Regions from separate parts of the Mesorhizobium sp. M7A.F.Ca.CA.001.04.2.1 genome, predicted to be linked through region 1. Evidence: predicted binding sites of a transcription regulator. Region 1 holds the regulator's gene; each other region holds the start of a gene.

Region 1 (3,876 bases):
GTCGAGACGTGGCGTGCGGGCACACAAATGTTGGGCTCGGAAATCTCGACGCAGGTGACCGGCCGCGTCGTCTCGCTCGACCGGATGGAAACTGGCCGTATCCGGCTGACCATCGACGTAACATCGACCGCAAGACCGAAACTGCGCTATGCGCCGGAACGGGTGCGGCTTTCGGCACGCAAGATCCCGGCTGACGTGACCGCAGGCTCTCTCATCACCGGATATGCCAAGCTTTTGCCGCCGACCGGGCCGGTGCGACCGGACAGCTATGATTTCTCCTTCGACAGCTATTTTGCCGGCATTGGCGGCAGCGGGTTCTTTCTCGGCAATCCCAAGCTTGTCGTCACCGATGATGGCGACATGCCGCTGTCGGCCCGAATTTCCTCCAGCGTGGAAAATGCCCGTGAAGGCATTGCCGACCATATCAGGGCGAGCGTCGGCGGCGCCGAAGGCGAGATCGCCGCGGCGCTGATCGTCGGCGTGCGCGCCGGCATTCCCGACGACATCAATGAGGCGATGCGACGTACCGGCATCTACCACATCATCTCCATTTCGGGACTGCACATGGCTCTGGTCGCCGGCACCATCATGGGGTTGCTGCGCGGCGCCTTCGCCTTGTTTCCCGATTTTTCCGCGCGTCGCCCGGTCAAGAAGTATGCCGCTGCCGCCGCACTGTTCTCGATCGCAGCCTACCTCGTCATCTCAGGTATCGTCGTCGCCGCCGAGCGCAGCTTCATCATGCTGGCAGTGATGCTGATTGCAGTTCTGTTCGATCGAGCAGCACTCACCATGCGCAATCTGGCGATCTCGGCGATCGCCGTCATCGTGGTGTCGCCGCATGAGGTGGTCGGCCCGAGTTTTCAGATGTCGTTCGCCGCGACCGCGGCTCTGGTCGGCGCTTATGCCGGCTGGGCGGATCACCGCGCGGGAAAAGCAAGACCGCCGCCGCCGAAGCGATCCTTGCCCGGGTTCCTGACACGAAAATTCCTGCTGGCGGCAATTGGTCTGGCCATGACCTCGATCATCGCCGGCAGCGCCACGACGCTGTTTGCCATCTGGCATTTTCAGCGTGTGTCGCCGCTCAGCCTGTTCGCCAATCTCGCGGTTATGCCGATCGTCACCGTCGTCATGTTCCTGGCCGTCGCCAGCGCGCTGCTGATGCCTTTCGGATTGGATTGGCCAGCTCTCTACCTGATGGGCAAGGGCCTGACGATGATGATCGCCATATCGGGCTGGATCTCCGAGCGTTCGCCTGTCGATGGGGTCGGGCTGATTTCGCAACAGTCGGTCCTGCTGGTGGCCATTGCCCTGGTCATCGCGACGATGGCGACGACATGGCTGCGGCTCGCGGCTCTGCCATTCGCGTTGGCAGGCTTGCTGACCGTCTCGGATACGCGCACGCCCGATGTGCTGATCTCGGAAGACGCCCGGCTGGTGGCGTTGCCGATCGGTGGCGGTGAGCTTGCCGTTAGCCGGCAACGGCCGAACGAATTCACCGTCGACAACTGGAAACGCGCGCTGACATCGGAAACCATCGTCGTTCCGGAAGTGTTCGACAACAGCGATGGGCAATTCGACGTCGCGGATGCCGTTGAGCTACCGCCGGGATCGCCGTTCTATTGCTCCTCAGGCGTTTGCGTGGCCAGGCACATGTCCGGTGCGATCATTGCCTATGTCGAGGACCGCAAGGACACCTGGAAAGCCTGCGGCTTCGCCGAGCTGATCGTCGTCAACGACGCCACCGCCTATGACGCCTGTCATAACCCACTGGTTCTCGTCATCACCAAGCGGCAACTGGCTCGCAAAGGCAGTGCCGCGGTCTTCTTCGATCGCCAATCGGCGACCACGCCGGCGACGATCAGCTTCGCGGTGGACAGCCCATATCGGCCCTGGCACACGCAACGCAGATACTCTCGCGAGGCGAGGGGGCTGGCACCCTTCAAGAAACCCGAGAAGCCAGTGGTCAACCCACAGCCGTCTCAGTAGCGACGGATCAGGCCGACGAGCTTGCCTTGCACCTTGACCCTATCGGGCCCGAAAATCCGTGTCTCGTAGGCTGGATTGGCGGCTTCGAGGGCAATCGAGGCGCCCTTGCGGCGGAACCGCTTCAGCGTCGCTTCCTCTTCATCGACCAGCGCCACGATGATCTCGCCGGGGCTGGCCGTATCGGCGTTACGGATGATGACGGTGTCGCCGTCGAAGATGCCGGCCTCGATCATCGAATCGCCCTTGACCTCCAGCGCATAGTGCGCGCCGCCCATGATCATGTCCGGCGGCACCGAAATCGAATGCGTCTGATGCTGGATGGCATCGATCGGCACGCCGGCGGCGATGCGACCCATGACCGGGATCGAAACGGCAGAGACCGCATCGTCGTCATTGCCGGGCGAAGGCATCCGCGAAGGCGCCGGCTTGATCTGCCGGCCAAGAGCACCACCCTGACCAAGACTGCCCTGGATGACGCTTGGCGAAAACTTCTTTGCCGCATTGAGGCCTGGCGCGATGGAGTCCGGCAGCCGCAGCACTTCCAGCGCGCGGGCCCGATTGGGCAGCCGGCGGATAAAGCCGCGCTCCTCAAGGGCCGTGATCAGCCGATGAATCCCGGATTTGGAGGCAAGGTCGAGCGCCTCCTTCATTTCGTCGAAGGATGGCGGAATGCCGCTCTCCTTCAGGCGTTCATGGATGAACATCAGCAGTTCATGTTGCTTGCGTGTCAGCATGGCGGCCCCCAGGTTCCCTGAAACCAGAATCGAAAAACAAACCCAGAACAAACACTATCTGTTCCAGTTGTGTTCTGCAACCGTTTAAAGTTTAATGAATTTGTTAAGGCTGCTGAAATTATTTGGCGCTTGCCAGCGGGTTACGATCGACGGGCGCCACCTTCGGCAATGCGCCTGCTCACATTGAAATTGTTATGGTTAATGACCTGTGGCTTATCCTCTACCAAAGCTTGGCATTATCTGTCGATCAGCCTCGACAAGGGGCGATTGCAACCTTCGGGACGTTCGTTGGCCGTGAACGAAACGGAGCCAAAACGCCAACGTCAGTTGGGCATTTTGGCTGGAAATTCAGCTCTCCGTCATTTGCCAGGCAGTGAGGGCAGCGACGGCGGATCGCCGGGATCGGTGCGTCAGGTAACGGCTTCCTTGACGGCGAAACGCTGGTCCTTCCATGCACCCGTGCGCAGAATGTCTTCCAGAACCTCAACCGCCAGCCACACATCCTTGTAGCTGACATAGAGCGGCGTGAAGCCGAAACGGATGGTCGACGGTGCGCGGAAGTCACCGATCACCCCGCGCTCGATCAGCGCCCGCATGATTTGATAGCCGTGGTCGTGAAGGAACGACACCTGGCTGCCGCGCCTGGTCGCGTCGCGGGTGGTCTCCAGCGTGAGACCGTAGGCGCCGCACTTGGCTTCGACGAGCTGGATGAACAGTTCTGTCTGCGCGACGCTCTTCTTTCGCAATGCCGCCATGTCGACGTCGCTCCAGATGGCAAGCGCGCCTTTGAGCGCCCGCATCGACAGGACCGGTTGCGTACCGCACAGAAAACGGCGGATGCCGGTGCCGGCAACATAACCCCGTTCGAAGGCAAAGGGCCGCGCATGGCCCCACCAGCCGCTGAGCGGCTGGCTGATATCGCCGTGGTGGCGCTGCGCGGCATAGATGAAGGCCGGCGCGCCCGGACCGCCGTTGAGGTACTTGTACGTGCAGCCGACAGCGAAATCGGCATTTGCCTGATCGAGCTCGACGGGCAGGGCGCCGGCGGTGTGGCAGAGATCCCAGACGATCAGCGCTCCGGCCGTATGAGCCCTGCGCGTCAGCGCCGCCATGTCGCGCAGTTCACCCGATTTGTAATTGACGTGGTTGACCAGCA
Region 2 (3,876 bases), on a different contig from region 1:
CTACCTCCAGCACCGGCCGCTTGATCATGGTCGGCTTGGCCAGCATCAGCGCCTTGGCGCTCTTCTCGTCGAGACCCTGCTTTTCCTTGTCCGGCAGCTCGCGGAACGTCGTGCTCGCCTTGTTGAGCAGCTTTTCCCAGCCGACCTTGCCCGCCCAACCATCCAGCCGCTTCGCGTCCAGTCCCTCGGCCCTGAAATCGTGAAACCGGTAGGCTACGTCATGGCCTTCCAGCCAGACGCGCGCCTTCCTGACCGTGTCGCAAGTGGTGATGCCGTACATGGTGATCGTCAAAAGCGTGCTTCCTTGGCTGACTGTCGAATCCGTTCCACAGACTAAACCACCCTTTCCGCTTTGCCAGAGCCGTTGCCATATCTCCGTTCCACATGACGGCCAGGACAATGTCCCGGCCGTCTAATTTCCTGATCCTGCAGCGACGTGAGCCGGAAGCCGGGGTTCGGCCCTAGTAGTAGAAGCGCTCTTCGGTGATCTTGCCGTTTTTGACCGTGTAGAGGCCGACTTCATCCATGGTGACACGCTCGCCGGTAGCCTTGGGCGTTATGTCGAACTTGAAGCGCACCGCGAACTGGTCGCCATTGACATAGGGGCCTTCGACAGAGCCGCCATGGACTTCATTGTTCTCCTGCCACCACTGGCCCTTCTGCCTGAGAGCCTCCTTGCCACGGGAGATGGCCATCGGCCCCTCCATGGCTTCGTAGCTCACGATATCGTCGGAATTGTACTTCTCGGCGGCAGCTTCGTTCTCGCCCTGCTTGAGCAGCTCGGTAAAATCCTTGGCAATTTCCGCGATGGTCATTTTCGTTCCTCCTGTTCAGACGCATTTAGGTAGGGAACAGCCTGCTGGCCTGCCATCGTCGGACCGCGCCGTAGCTGACAAGCCATGTCAGGATGATGGTCCCCGCGGACATATGACGATGATTTGAGGCGTTTACATCGCGGGCCGGGCATCGTCCTGGCCCGTCAATTGCCAACGGTGAGGCACCTCATAGCGACCTTCCTGGATGAAGCTCTGGACGAGCGCGAAATCCCGCACTGTCCAACTGATGGGCTCAATCGCCCTTTCGCGAATTTTGGGCACTCCCACTTTGTCGCGAAGCAGCGTGACATGCGGTTCAATGGATTTTGTGAGAAAGAGCTTTAACGGGCTATCCGAAATCACTGCCGTCAGGTTTCGCCAGAATTCTTGCAGCGAAGGATTGCCGTCGCTGTTGCGTAAAACAAGCGCGCCACCGCCAAAAGCGCACAAACGATCAAAAGAAACGTCGAATGGTTTTGCGACAATCATCGAGCCTATGTGGTGAGCGAGTTCTACCAAGCCCTCCGGCAATCCGTCATGGTCGCCGAGTCCAACAAGCGAGATGTGATCGGCAATTGTTTTCCCTTTCAGCCCGAGTTCCTGGCGCCAAGCGGTTGCTTGTAAAGCGATAGGGTCGGCGATGGTGCCATCCATCAGGTGACAGAAGAACAACCGATCAGTGCGACGACGCCTGTTCCGCTCATGCCAGTTGAAAGATGTTTGACCGTTTTCGGCTGTGTTGAATGTGGGCAGTTCGTTCATGTCCTTCCTCCTTTTGCGCCACCCATCCCCGCCAAGCCGGAGATTTTAGAACAAAACGGGAACATGGCAAGCGGAAATGAGCGAACGGTCGGTCGTGCTTTCCGGATCATCGCCCGCGAGTTCAACAGTCGAAGAAGCTCTGCTGAGGGTGGCTTGAAACCTACGTCCTTGAGAAATCGTCGATCGCCCGATCGGCATAGTCGCGACCGTTGCCCGACTGCTTGTGGCCGCTGAACGTGCGACGTGTGCTCCGTTTCAGGTATCGATGAACTAACCTGGCAGCACTGGGCAGTGGGCGCCACGGCGTAGGCTGATATGCGCCACGTCGCCGACCTGGAAGCGAAAACCCTCGGCCTGGCGCGGCGCGTCGATGACGACAGGTGCGCCCTGCCCGAGTTCGGCATGCAGGCGCAGCGTGCGGCCGTGAAAGACGACGCTGTTGACGCGCGCCGGTGCGGTGCCGGGCGCGGCCTCGGTCATCGCCAGCAAATCCTCCGGGCGCACGCCGATGGTGCGGGTAGCGCCCTCGGCAGGTGCCTCGCCGGTTTCAGAAATAGCCTCCAGCGGCAGGGTGCCGGCGGTGAAACGCAAGCGATCGCCATCGCGGCCGACAAACCGTGATTGCAGGAGATTCATGGTGCCGATGAAGCTCGCCACAAACTTCGTGGCAGGCCGGTCATAAAGTGTGGCCGGCGGTGCGATCTGCTCGATGCGGCCCTTGTTCATGACGACGATGCGGTCGGAAATCGACAGCGCTTCGGTCTGGTCGTGGGTGACCATGACGAAGGTGGTGCCAAGCCGCGACTGCAGCCGCTTCAGCTCAACCTGCATCTGTTCGCGCAGATGCGCATCGAGCGCCGACAACGGCTCGTCGAGCAGCAGCACGCGCGGCTCGCAGACGATGGCACGCGCGAGCGCGACGCGTTGGCGCTGGCCGCCAGACAGTTCGGAGACACGGGCGCCAAGCTTGTCGGCGAGACCGACCATGTCGAGCGCTTCGCCGGTGCGCTTAGCCTGTTCGGCTCCAGACAGTTTGCGCAGCGACAGACCGAAGCCGACATTTTCTGCAACATTCATGTGCGGGAACAGCGCGTAGTCCTGGAACACGGTGTTGACCGGCCGGTCGAACGGGCGAAGTGCCGTGATATCGCGGCCGTCTAGCAGCACCTTGCCGCTCGACGGGCTTTCGAAACCGGCGATGACGCGCAGACTGGTGGTCTTGCCGCAACCCGACGGCCCGAGCAGCGTGATGAACTCGCCGCTGATAATGTCGAGATCGACGGCGTCGAGCCCGACGATGCCGCCAGGAAAAATCTTCGAGACCGCCTGCAGCCGGACGAGTGGATCAGGCGCCATCGCGAACCTCGGACGGCTTCGTGGTGTTGACCCAGAGAATCTGGCACCGCTCGGCGCCCGGATTGCGGAAGGCATGCAAAAGCGTGCTCTTGAAGGCAAAGCTGTCGCCCGCCTTCAACCCGTATTTCGTCGAATCCACCACCAGTTCGACCTCACCGGCCAGCACGAAGCCGAATTCATGGCCGGCATGCGCATAGGCCTCGGCCGTGCCGCCGCCGGCTTCCACCGTCACCAGCATGCCGGTCAGCGTCGCGCCCGGCGGTGACAGCAGCGCCTTGGCAATGCCTTCCGATTTCACCGGGATTTGCCGCCGCTTGTCGGCACGCACGCAATAGAGATCGTTGGCCGCATCGTTGCCGTCGGCGATCAGCGCCGACGGCTCGATGTCGAGGGCGGCGGCGAGCGGCCAGATCACCTTGACGCGCAGCGAGGACATGCCGCGCTCGATCTGGCTCAATGCACCGATCGACACGCCGGCCTTTGCCGCAAGATCGGCCAGCGACAAATTGCGCTCCAGCCGCAGCGCCCGCACGCGCCGGCCGACGCGAACGTCGGCATCGTCCTTCGGCTTCCCAGCCGCTTCATCCAGCATGTCCATGCGTTAGTCCTCGTTTGCTTTCCCTTCTCCCCTTGTGGGAGAAGGTGGATCGGCGCGCAGCGCCGAGACGGTTGAGGGGTGTTCCAGCGGAGTGAGACGCTGGTGTTCCCTGGAGCACCCCTCATCCGTCGCCTTCGGCGACACCTTCTCCCACAAGGGGAGAAGGGGGAGCTTTATCCCCCCGCCTTGACCTTTTCGAACATCTTGGCGAGGTCGTCATTCTGTTTCATCGGTCCGGTGAAGATGGTGGTCTTCAGCATCACCTCCGGGTCGGACGGCAGCTGCAATTTCTCCAGCTCCTCCTTCGGCACCGCCGCGAAGGCCGAACTGGTCGAGCTGCCATAG
Region 3 (3,876 bases), on a different contig from region 1:
CGCCAGCGTCTCGAAGCCGATGGTGCGGCGCGTGGCGAGATCGACGATGGGTTGGAAATGCGGCTCCACCTCGCCGGCCGAGACAGCCCGGCGCAGCGCCTGTTCGATGCGGGTGACGCGCTTGGCGGCTTCTTCCATCTCACGGGTGTAGACGACGACGCGGCCACGGCCGGAACGCTTGGCGTGGTAGAGTGCCGTCTCTGCCTTGTTGATGAGGATTTCCGTGGTCTCGTCGCCCGAATAGAACAACGAGCAGCCGACCGAGGCCGAAAGCCTGGCGGTGCGTTCGCCGACATCGTAGGGCGCCGACAGGATCTCGATCAGCATGCGCGACTTTTCGGCCGCAGCGTCCTCGCTGAATACCATCGGATAGAGAAAAGCGAATTCGTCGGCGCCGATGCGGCAGACCGTGGAATAGCCGTCCATAGAGGCGCGCAGCCGCATCGCGACCTGGATCAGGATGTCGTCGCCGGCCTTGTGGCCGAACAGATCGTTGATCGGCTTGAAGCCGTCGAGGTCGAGAATCCCGACGGTAAAGGGCGCGGGATCGTCGGCTCGGTCGGCGATCAGCCGATCGACCTTGTCGAAGAAGCGGCGATGGTTGCCAAGCCCGGTCAACGGATCGGTGAATGCCAGATCCGTGCTCTCCCTGTTTGCCTGACCGGTGCCAAACGAAGTTTGCATCGGTGTCCCTGTTTTGTGACTTCGGAATTTATTTTCAGACTGGCAGCAAACCCTTTAGGAAACGTATCGCGAAATCGATTTTCCATGGGCAACCGCGACCTGTTTCGAAGGATCGATGTGAGGTGTGGATTCGGGCTCAAGGAACAACGAGGACGCGCAGCCTGGCTCCTGTCACGGAATGACCGGCAGGGCCGAGCTTGCGACTTGCTGATGCCAATCTTCAAAAGGTCGCGATTGGCAGACGGGCAGTGAGCCTGTACAGGCAGGACAGTCGTCCATCCGAGCCGCCGGAGACCCGCCATGAAGCTGAAAATCGCCGTCCAGATGGACCACATCTCCACCGTGTCGATCGCCGGCGACACCTCGTTCGCGCTGTCGCTGGAAGCGCAGCGGCGTGGCCATGAGCTGTTCCACTACACGCCGGATCGGCTGTCGTTGCGCGACGGCAAGGTGTTTGCCCGCATTGAGGAGATGCAGGTGCGCGACGAGAAGGGCAGCCACTATTCGCTGGGCGAGAAGGTGCGCACCGATCTGTCGGAGATGGACGTCGTCCTGCTGCGCCAGGATCCGCCCTTCGACATGAACTACATCACCACCACGCACATCCTGGAGCGCATCCACCCGAAGACGCTCGTGGTCAACGACCCGGCCTGGGTGCGCAACAGCCCGGAAAAGATCTTCGTCACCGAATTTGCCGACCTGATGCCGGACACGCTGATCACCAAGGATCCACTCGAAGTTGCCGCCTTCCGCAAGGAGTTCGGCGACATCATCGTCAAGCCGCTCTACGGCAATGGCGGCGCCGGCATCTTCCATCTGCTGGAGGGCGACCGCAACCTGGCCTCGCTGCTGGAAATGTTCGGCCAGATGTTTCGCGAACCCTATATCGTGCAGCGCTATCTCAAGGACGTGCGCAAGGGCGACAAGCGCATCATCCTGATCGACGGCGAGCCGGTCGGCGCCATCAACCGCGTGCCCGCCGAACATGATTCCCGCTCCAACATGCATGTCGGCGGCCGCGCCGAAAAGACCGAGCTGACGGCGCGCGAACGCGAGATCTGCGCACGCATCGGGCCTTCGCTGAAGGAGCGTGGCTTCATCCTGGTCGGCATCGACGTGATCGGCGACTACATGACCGAGATCAATGTCACCTCGCCGACCGGCGTGCGCGAGGTCAAACGCTTCGGCGGCGCCGACATCGCCAGCCTGTTCTGGGATGCAGTCGAGGACAAGCGCGGGTAAGCCGTTTTCATTTTGTCTTAACCATGTTCCGTTTTTGCAACCGCGCTCAATTCGGCTGCAACCCACGCGCTCACATGTTCCCGTAATGTTCTTGATTTGACCGAGGATTTGTGATTGTCTGCCCGTGGGGCCATTTCTTGGCCATCGCGTGGGTTGTGGTCTGGGGGCAAAGAAATGGTGGCGCGGGTTCGCACGGTCGCTTTCCAGGGCATCGAGGCCGTGCCGGTCGACGTGCAGGTGATGATCGCGCCCGGCAAGGTCAACATGCACATCGTCGGCCTGGGCGACAAGGCGGTGGCCGAAAGCCGCGAGCGGGTGCAGGCCGCACTGCATGCATCCGGCCTGTCGATGCCGTCGAAGAAAGTCACGGTCAATCTGGCGCCGGCCGACCTGCCGAAGGAAGGCAGTCACTACGACCTGCCGATCGCGCTTGGCCTGATGGCTGCCCTTGGCGCCATTCCGGGCGACATGCTGGCCGGCTATGTCGTGCTTGGAGAATTGTCGCTCGATGGCACGATTGCCGCGGTCGCCGGCGCCTTGCCGGCGGCGATCGCCGCCAATGCCGAGGGCAAGGGCCTGATCTGCCCGTTCGCCTGCGGACCTGAGGCGGCCTGGGCTGGAAAGGATTTCGACATTCTGGCACCGCGCAGCCTGATTGCCATCGCCAATCATTTTCGCGGCACGCAGGTGCTGTCGCGCCCCGAGGCCGGCATCCACGCCGCCGCGCTGGATTTGCCCGACCTCGCCGACATCAAGGGCCAGGAGACCGCCAAGCGGGCGCTGGAAGTGGCGGCCGCCGGCGGGCATAATCTTCTGATGATCGGGCCGCCGGGCTCGGGCAAATCGATGCTGGCGCAGCGGCTGCCGTCGATCCTGCCGCCGCTGGCGCCGAAGGAATTGCTCGAAGTCTCGATGATCGCGTCGGTGGCGGGAGAGCTCGGCGAAGGCAAATTGACCGACCGGCGGGCGTTCCGCGCGCCGCACCACTCGGCCTCGATGGCGGCGATGGTCGGCGGCGGCATCCGCGCGCGGCCGGGCGAGGTGTCGCTGGCCCATCACGGCGTGCTGTTCCTCGACGAGTTTCCCGAGTTCACGCCGCAGACGCTCGATGCGCTGCGCCAGCCGCTGGAGACCGGCGACTGCATGATCGCGCGGGCCAACCATCGCGTCACCTATCCGGCGCGTATCCAGCTGGTGGCGGCGATGAACCCGTGCCGCTGCGGCATGGCCGGCGAGCCGGGTTATCGCTGCCTGCGCGGCGAGCGCTGCCGCACCGACTACCAGGCGCGCATTTCGGGCCCGCTGCTCGACCGCATCGATCTCAGGATCGAAGTGCCGGCGGTCTCGGCCAGCGACCTGATCCGGCCCGACCGGGCGGAGAAAAGTGCCGATGTGGCGATGCGTGTGGCACGCGCCCGCACCATCCAGCGCGAGCGCTTCGAGCGGCTCGGCGCCACCCGCGCCACCACCAACGCGCATTGCGCGCCCTCGGTCATCGAGGAGATCGCCATGCCGGACGCCGCCGGCCTGTCGCTGCTCAAGGACGCCAGCGAAAAGCTCGCCTTTTCGGCGCGAGCCTATCACCGGGTGCTGAAGGTGGCGCGGACACTCGCCGATCTCGACGCCAGCGAAACCGTCGGCCGCATCCATCTGGCCGAAGCGATTTCCTATCGCATGAGCTCGGAGCGGGTGGCGCAGGCGGCGTAGATCACTCGCCGCCCGACAAGCCGACCTTGCCACGCCACCTTCCGCAATCACGCCATAACCGTCATCCGACGAATCGGCCATCTCCGCACTGCCGCGGACCTGATTGTCCGCTTGGTCGACGTCCTCACCACCCAACTGCCCCCACCGACCGGGCGCCGGCCGTTTCTCCGTCTTCGGGGGCGTGGACGTCATCGCATCGGACCAAAGTCTTGGTCTCCGCATTGGGAATTCCTTATTTAGATA
Region 4 (3,876 bases), on a different contig from region 1:
GGCATGCAGGATGGCGTCCTCGTCATGCTCGACGACGATCACCGTGTTGCCGATGTCGCGCAGGTGCTTCAGCGTATCGAGCAGGCGCGCATTGTCGCGCTGGTGCAGACCGATCGACGGCTCGTCCAGCACATAGAGCACGCCGGTCAGGCCGGAGCCGATCTGCGATGCCAGCCGGATGCGCTGGCTCTCGCCGCCCGACAGCGTGCCGGAATTGCGCGACAGCGTCAGATAGTCGAGCCCGACATCGTTGAGGAAGCGCAGCCGTTCACGGATTTCCTTGAGCACACGCACCGCGATTTCGTTCTGCTTGTCGTTGAGCGACGCGGGCAGGTCGGTGAACCACTGGTCGGCCTTGCGGATGGAAAGCTCGGTGACTTCGCCGATGTGCCTGCCGGCGATCTTCACCGCCAGCGACTCGGGCTTCAGCCGATAGCCCTTGCAGACCGGGCAGGGTGTGGCCGACATGAAGCGCTCGATCTCCTCGCGCATCCAGGCGGATTCGGTCTCTTTCCAGCGCCGCTCGAGATTGGGGATGACGCCTTCGAAAGTCTTCGTCGTCTTGTAGGAGCGCAGGCCGTCATCATACTGGAAGGTGATCTCGCGCTCGCCGGTGCCGCGCAGGACGGCTTCCTTGGCCTCTTCGGACAAATCCTTGAACTTGTCGCCGAGCTTGAAGCCATAGGCCTTGCCCAATGCCTCCAGCGTCTGCGCGTAATAGGGCGAGGTCGACTTCGCCCACGGGCTGACGGCGCCGTCGCGCAGCGAGATGTTTTCATCCGGCACGATCAGATTGCCGTCGATGGCGCGCTGGCTGCCGAGACCGTCGCAAGTCGGGCAGGCGCCGAACGGGTTGTTGAACGAGAACAGCCGCGGTTCGATTTCCGGAATGGTGAAGCCGGAGACCGGGCAAGCGAACTTTTCCGAGAACAGGATGCGCTCATGCGTCTCGTTCTTCGACTTGTTGACCGAATCCTCGCCCGTCTGGCTGGAATCGAGCGGCTTGTCGGCGAATTCGGCGACCGCCAGCCCATCGGCCAGCTTCAGCGCCGTTTCTATGGAATCGGCAAGCCGCGTCGCGAGATCGCCGCGCACGACGATGCGGTCTACGACGACATCGAGGTCATGCTTGTACTTCTTGTCCAGCGCCGGCACGTCGGCGATCTCATAGAAGACGCCGTCGACCTTGACGCGCTGAAAGCCCTTCTTCTGCAGTTCCAGCAATTCCTTGCGGTATTCGCCTTTGCGGCCGCGCACCATCGGCGCCAGGATGAACAGGCGCGTGCCTTCCTCGACCGCCAGTACACGGTCGACCATCTGACTGACTGTCTGGCTCTCGATCGGCAGGCCGGTGGCCGGCGAATAGGGGATGCCGACGCGCGCGAACAGAAGCCGCATATAGTCGTAGATCTCGGTGACGGTGCCGACGGTCGAGCGCGGGTTCTTCGAGGTGGTCTTCTGCTCGATGGAGATGGCAGGCGACAGGCCGTCGATCTGGTCGACATCAGGCTTCTGCATCATCTCGAGGAATTGCCGCGCGTAGGCCGAAAGGCTTTCGACATAGCGGCGCTGGCCTTCGGCATAGATCGTGTCGAAGGCCAGCGATGACTTGCCGGACCCCGACAGGCCGGTCATGACGATCAGGCTGTCACGCGGCAGGTCGAGATCGACATTCTTCAGATTGTGTTCGCGCGCCCCGCGAATGGAAAGATATTTATGGTCGGCCATAGCCGGTCGCCGCCTCAGAATCTGGAATTTCCTGGAATGGCGGGTTTTCCCGGCCATCCCCTATGTAGGTAGTTTTGCCGCCACGTCGAGAGACGCCACAATTCCCGACAAAAGCGTTTAAGCGTCTTTCGCGTGAACGGGCAAGCGGAAAGAACAAAGGCCGAACACGCTCCTGACAAAGCTGTGCAAAAACTGACTTGTACGTAACCTCCCGGCGATCACGTTTTTCGGTAACCGGCTATTGATGGTTGACGCGGGCAACCCAGGAGCGCAGTCTCCGGAAGTCAACGAAGCCGGCCGTCTTTCGATGGCCTCGCCGCCCAAAGGCGGCCTGCGAGACGCCGCAGGCATTTGCGATTTGTGCTTCGAATTGACAACAATCGCAACGGACAGAGGAGCGGAGCTATGACGCCACCGGATCGTCCCCTAGGGTTCCAGTTGTCACTGGAGCCGCGGCAGGCATAAGTGCCAGGGTTTAGCGTCTGCGCCACCCGGCAAACCGTGACCTGCCATATCCCCTAAAAATCAGAGACTGCTAGTCGGATCGTCGGCCGAACGCCGCGGTGCATCCGAAATCAAACGCCGGCAGTACACTCCCGGCAAAGTTGGATTTGAGATCCAGAAGGCCCCGTCCGTTTGCCCAAGGCACGGCGGGGCCGTTTTATGTGGGGAACGCTCATTTCCGCGCGCACTCAGTGACGCGGCGGCCCGATCGAGCCGGCGCCGACATCGACGGTGATGCTGCCGGAAATCCTGACATCCGTATCGCCGATCTTGAATGTGCCGTTCTCGCCGGCCGGCAGCGCATCGTCCGGCTCGGGAGCCGGCTTGGCGATGCGGTAGTCGCCGGTCACGCCGGGCAGGGCGCTTTTTTGCGTCGACGGCGAACTGTCCTCTGCAAGAGCCGCGCCGCTCACGAGGCTGGCAACAGCGAGCACCATGACGGCGATGACGGGACGCAGTGGTCTGGAGGGATGAGTGTCGGTCATCCCAGGACTATAGTGGCGCGCCGCCGATGGAACCAGACCGGCATCGTCAAATCTTCGGCAGCCGGCCGGACTCCGCTCCGGCCCTGGCTTACGCCGCCTTTTTGCGCGTGTCGAAAACATGGTCGACGATGCCCCATGCCTGCGCCTCGCGGGCGGTCATGAAGTGGTCGCGGTCCAGCGTGCGCTCGACCTCTTCATAGGTACGGCCGCAATGCTGCGCGTAGAGCTCGGTCATGTGCCGTTTCGTCCTGCCGATGCGCTCGGCATGTCGCTGGATGTCGGAGGCCTGGCCCTGGAACCCGCCCAGCGGCTGATGCAGCAGGATGGTGGCGTTCGGCAGGGAAATCCGGCGCCCCGGTGTGCCTGCCATCAGCAGGAACGAGCCCATCGAAGCGGCAAAGCCCATGCATACGGTCGACACCGGGCAGCTGATATATTGCATCGTGTCGTAGATGGCGAAACCACTGGTCACCACGCCGCCCGGCGAGTTGATGTAGAGCGAGATCTCCTTGTCCGGATTGTCCGATTCCAGCGACAAAAGCTGCGCGCAGACCAGCGCCGAGATGTCGTCGTTGATCTCGCCGTTGATGAAGATGATGCGCTCGCGCAGCAGCCGCGAAAAGATGTCGAAGGCGCGTTCGCCGCGGCTCGATTGCTCGATGACCATCGGCACCAGACTGGCAACACCGCTCATTTTTCTTCTCCGATTTTCTATTATGCCGCGCGCAGAAGGCGCGGTGCGTTCGCGGCGATGGGCTTTCCAATTGCGCGCAAACCGAGCGAAAGACGGCAGCCGGCGCCTGCCATGGCGATGGCAGGCATGGCCTTGCGGGCAAAGCCGTCATGGACGACACGCAGATGCGTGCCGCCGGAAACGGTCCGGGCAAGTGTGAAGGTGACGGTACTGTCGAGCGGATCCTGCCTGGCTGCGTCGCCCGGCTGCTCCCGCCAGGAATAGCGCAGCAGCTTCTCGGGTTCGGCGTCGAGGATTTCGCATTCGATCGGCGTGTCCGGCCCGGCGAAGGCGAAACGGTTGCCGATCTCGAGGCTGATGTCGTTCGGCATCATCCAGGCGGCCAGCAATTCCGGTACGGTCAGGGCCCGCCAGACCTTTTCCGGCGGCTCGGCAAGGTCGTACTCGAACTCGAGCGCATCCGCG

The links. Region 1 encodes LexA, which represses DNA repair genes until DNA is damaged. Its sites were predicted from a motif close to TGTTCNNNNTGTGTTCNG; they were not measured.
Region 2: EN955_RS24810 (2'-5' RNA ligase family protein) is a predicted target of LexA. The motif match lies at 1,624-1,641, and genes of this name have one in related genera.
Region 3: EN955_RS08900 (YifB family Mg chelatase-like AAA ATPase) is a predicted target of LexA. The motif match lies at 2,002-2,019, and genes of this name have one in related genera.
Region 4: uvrA (excinuclease ABC subunit UvrA) is a predicted target of LexA. The motif match lies at 1,878-1,895, and genes of this name have one in related genera.

Annotation. Positions count from the first base shown of each region.
Region 1 covers NZ_RZQT01000091.1:7,493-11,368, forward strand. The annotation lists gene EN955_RS24145 (ComEC/Rec2 family competence protein) at 1-1,986, shown strand, start outside; gene lexA (transcriptional repressor LexA) at 1,980-2,720, opposite strand; gene kynU (kynureninase) at 3,131-3,876, opposite strand, start outside.
Region 2 covers NZ_RZQT01000096.1:17,747-21,622, reverse strand. The annotation lists gene EN955_RS24820 (ArsC family reductase) at 1-292, opposite strand, end outside; gene EN955_RS24815 (nuclear transport factor 2 family protein) at 462-815, opposite strand; gene EN955_RS24810 (2'-5' RNA ligase family protein) at 948-1,577, opposite strand; gene EN955_RS24805 (ABC transporter ATP-binding protein) at 1,848-2,933, opposite strand; gene EN955_RS24800 (cupin domain-containing protein) at 2,923-3,531, opposite strand; gene EN955_RS24795 (ABC transporter substrate-binding protein) at 3,705-3,876, opposite strand, start outside.
Region 3 covers NZ_RZQT01000019.1:45,668-49,543, forward strand. The annotation lists gene EN955_RS08890 (EAL domain-containing protein) at 1-684, opposite strand, end outside; gene gshB (glutathione synthase) at 985-1,926, shown strand; gene EN955_RS08900 (YifB family Mg chelatase-like AAA ATPase) at 2,101-3,633, shown strand.
Region 4 covers NZ_RZQT01000182.1:1,076-4,951, reverse strand. The annotation lists gene uvrA (excinuclease ABC subunit UvrA) at 1-1,728, opposite strand, end outside; gene EN955_RS31715 (hypothetical protein) at 2,421-2,717, opposite strand; gene EN955_RS31710 (ATP-dependent Clp protease proteolytic subunit) at 2,806-3,411, opposite strand; gene EN955_RS31705 (SRPBCC domain-containing protein) at 3,432-3,876, opposite strand, start outside.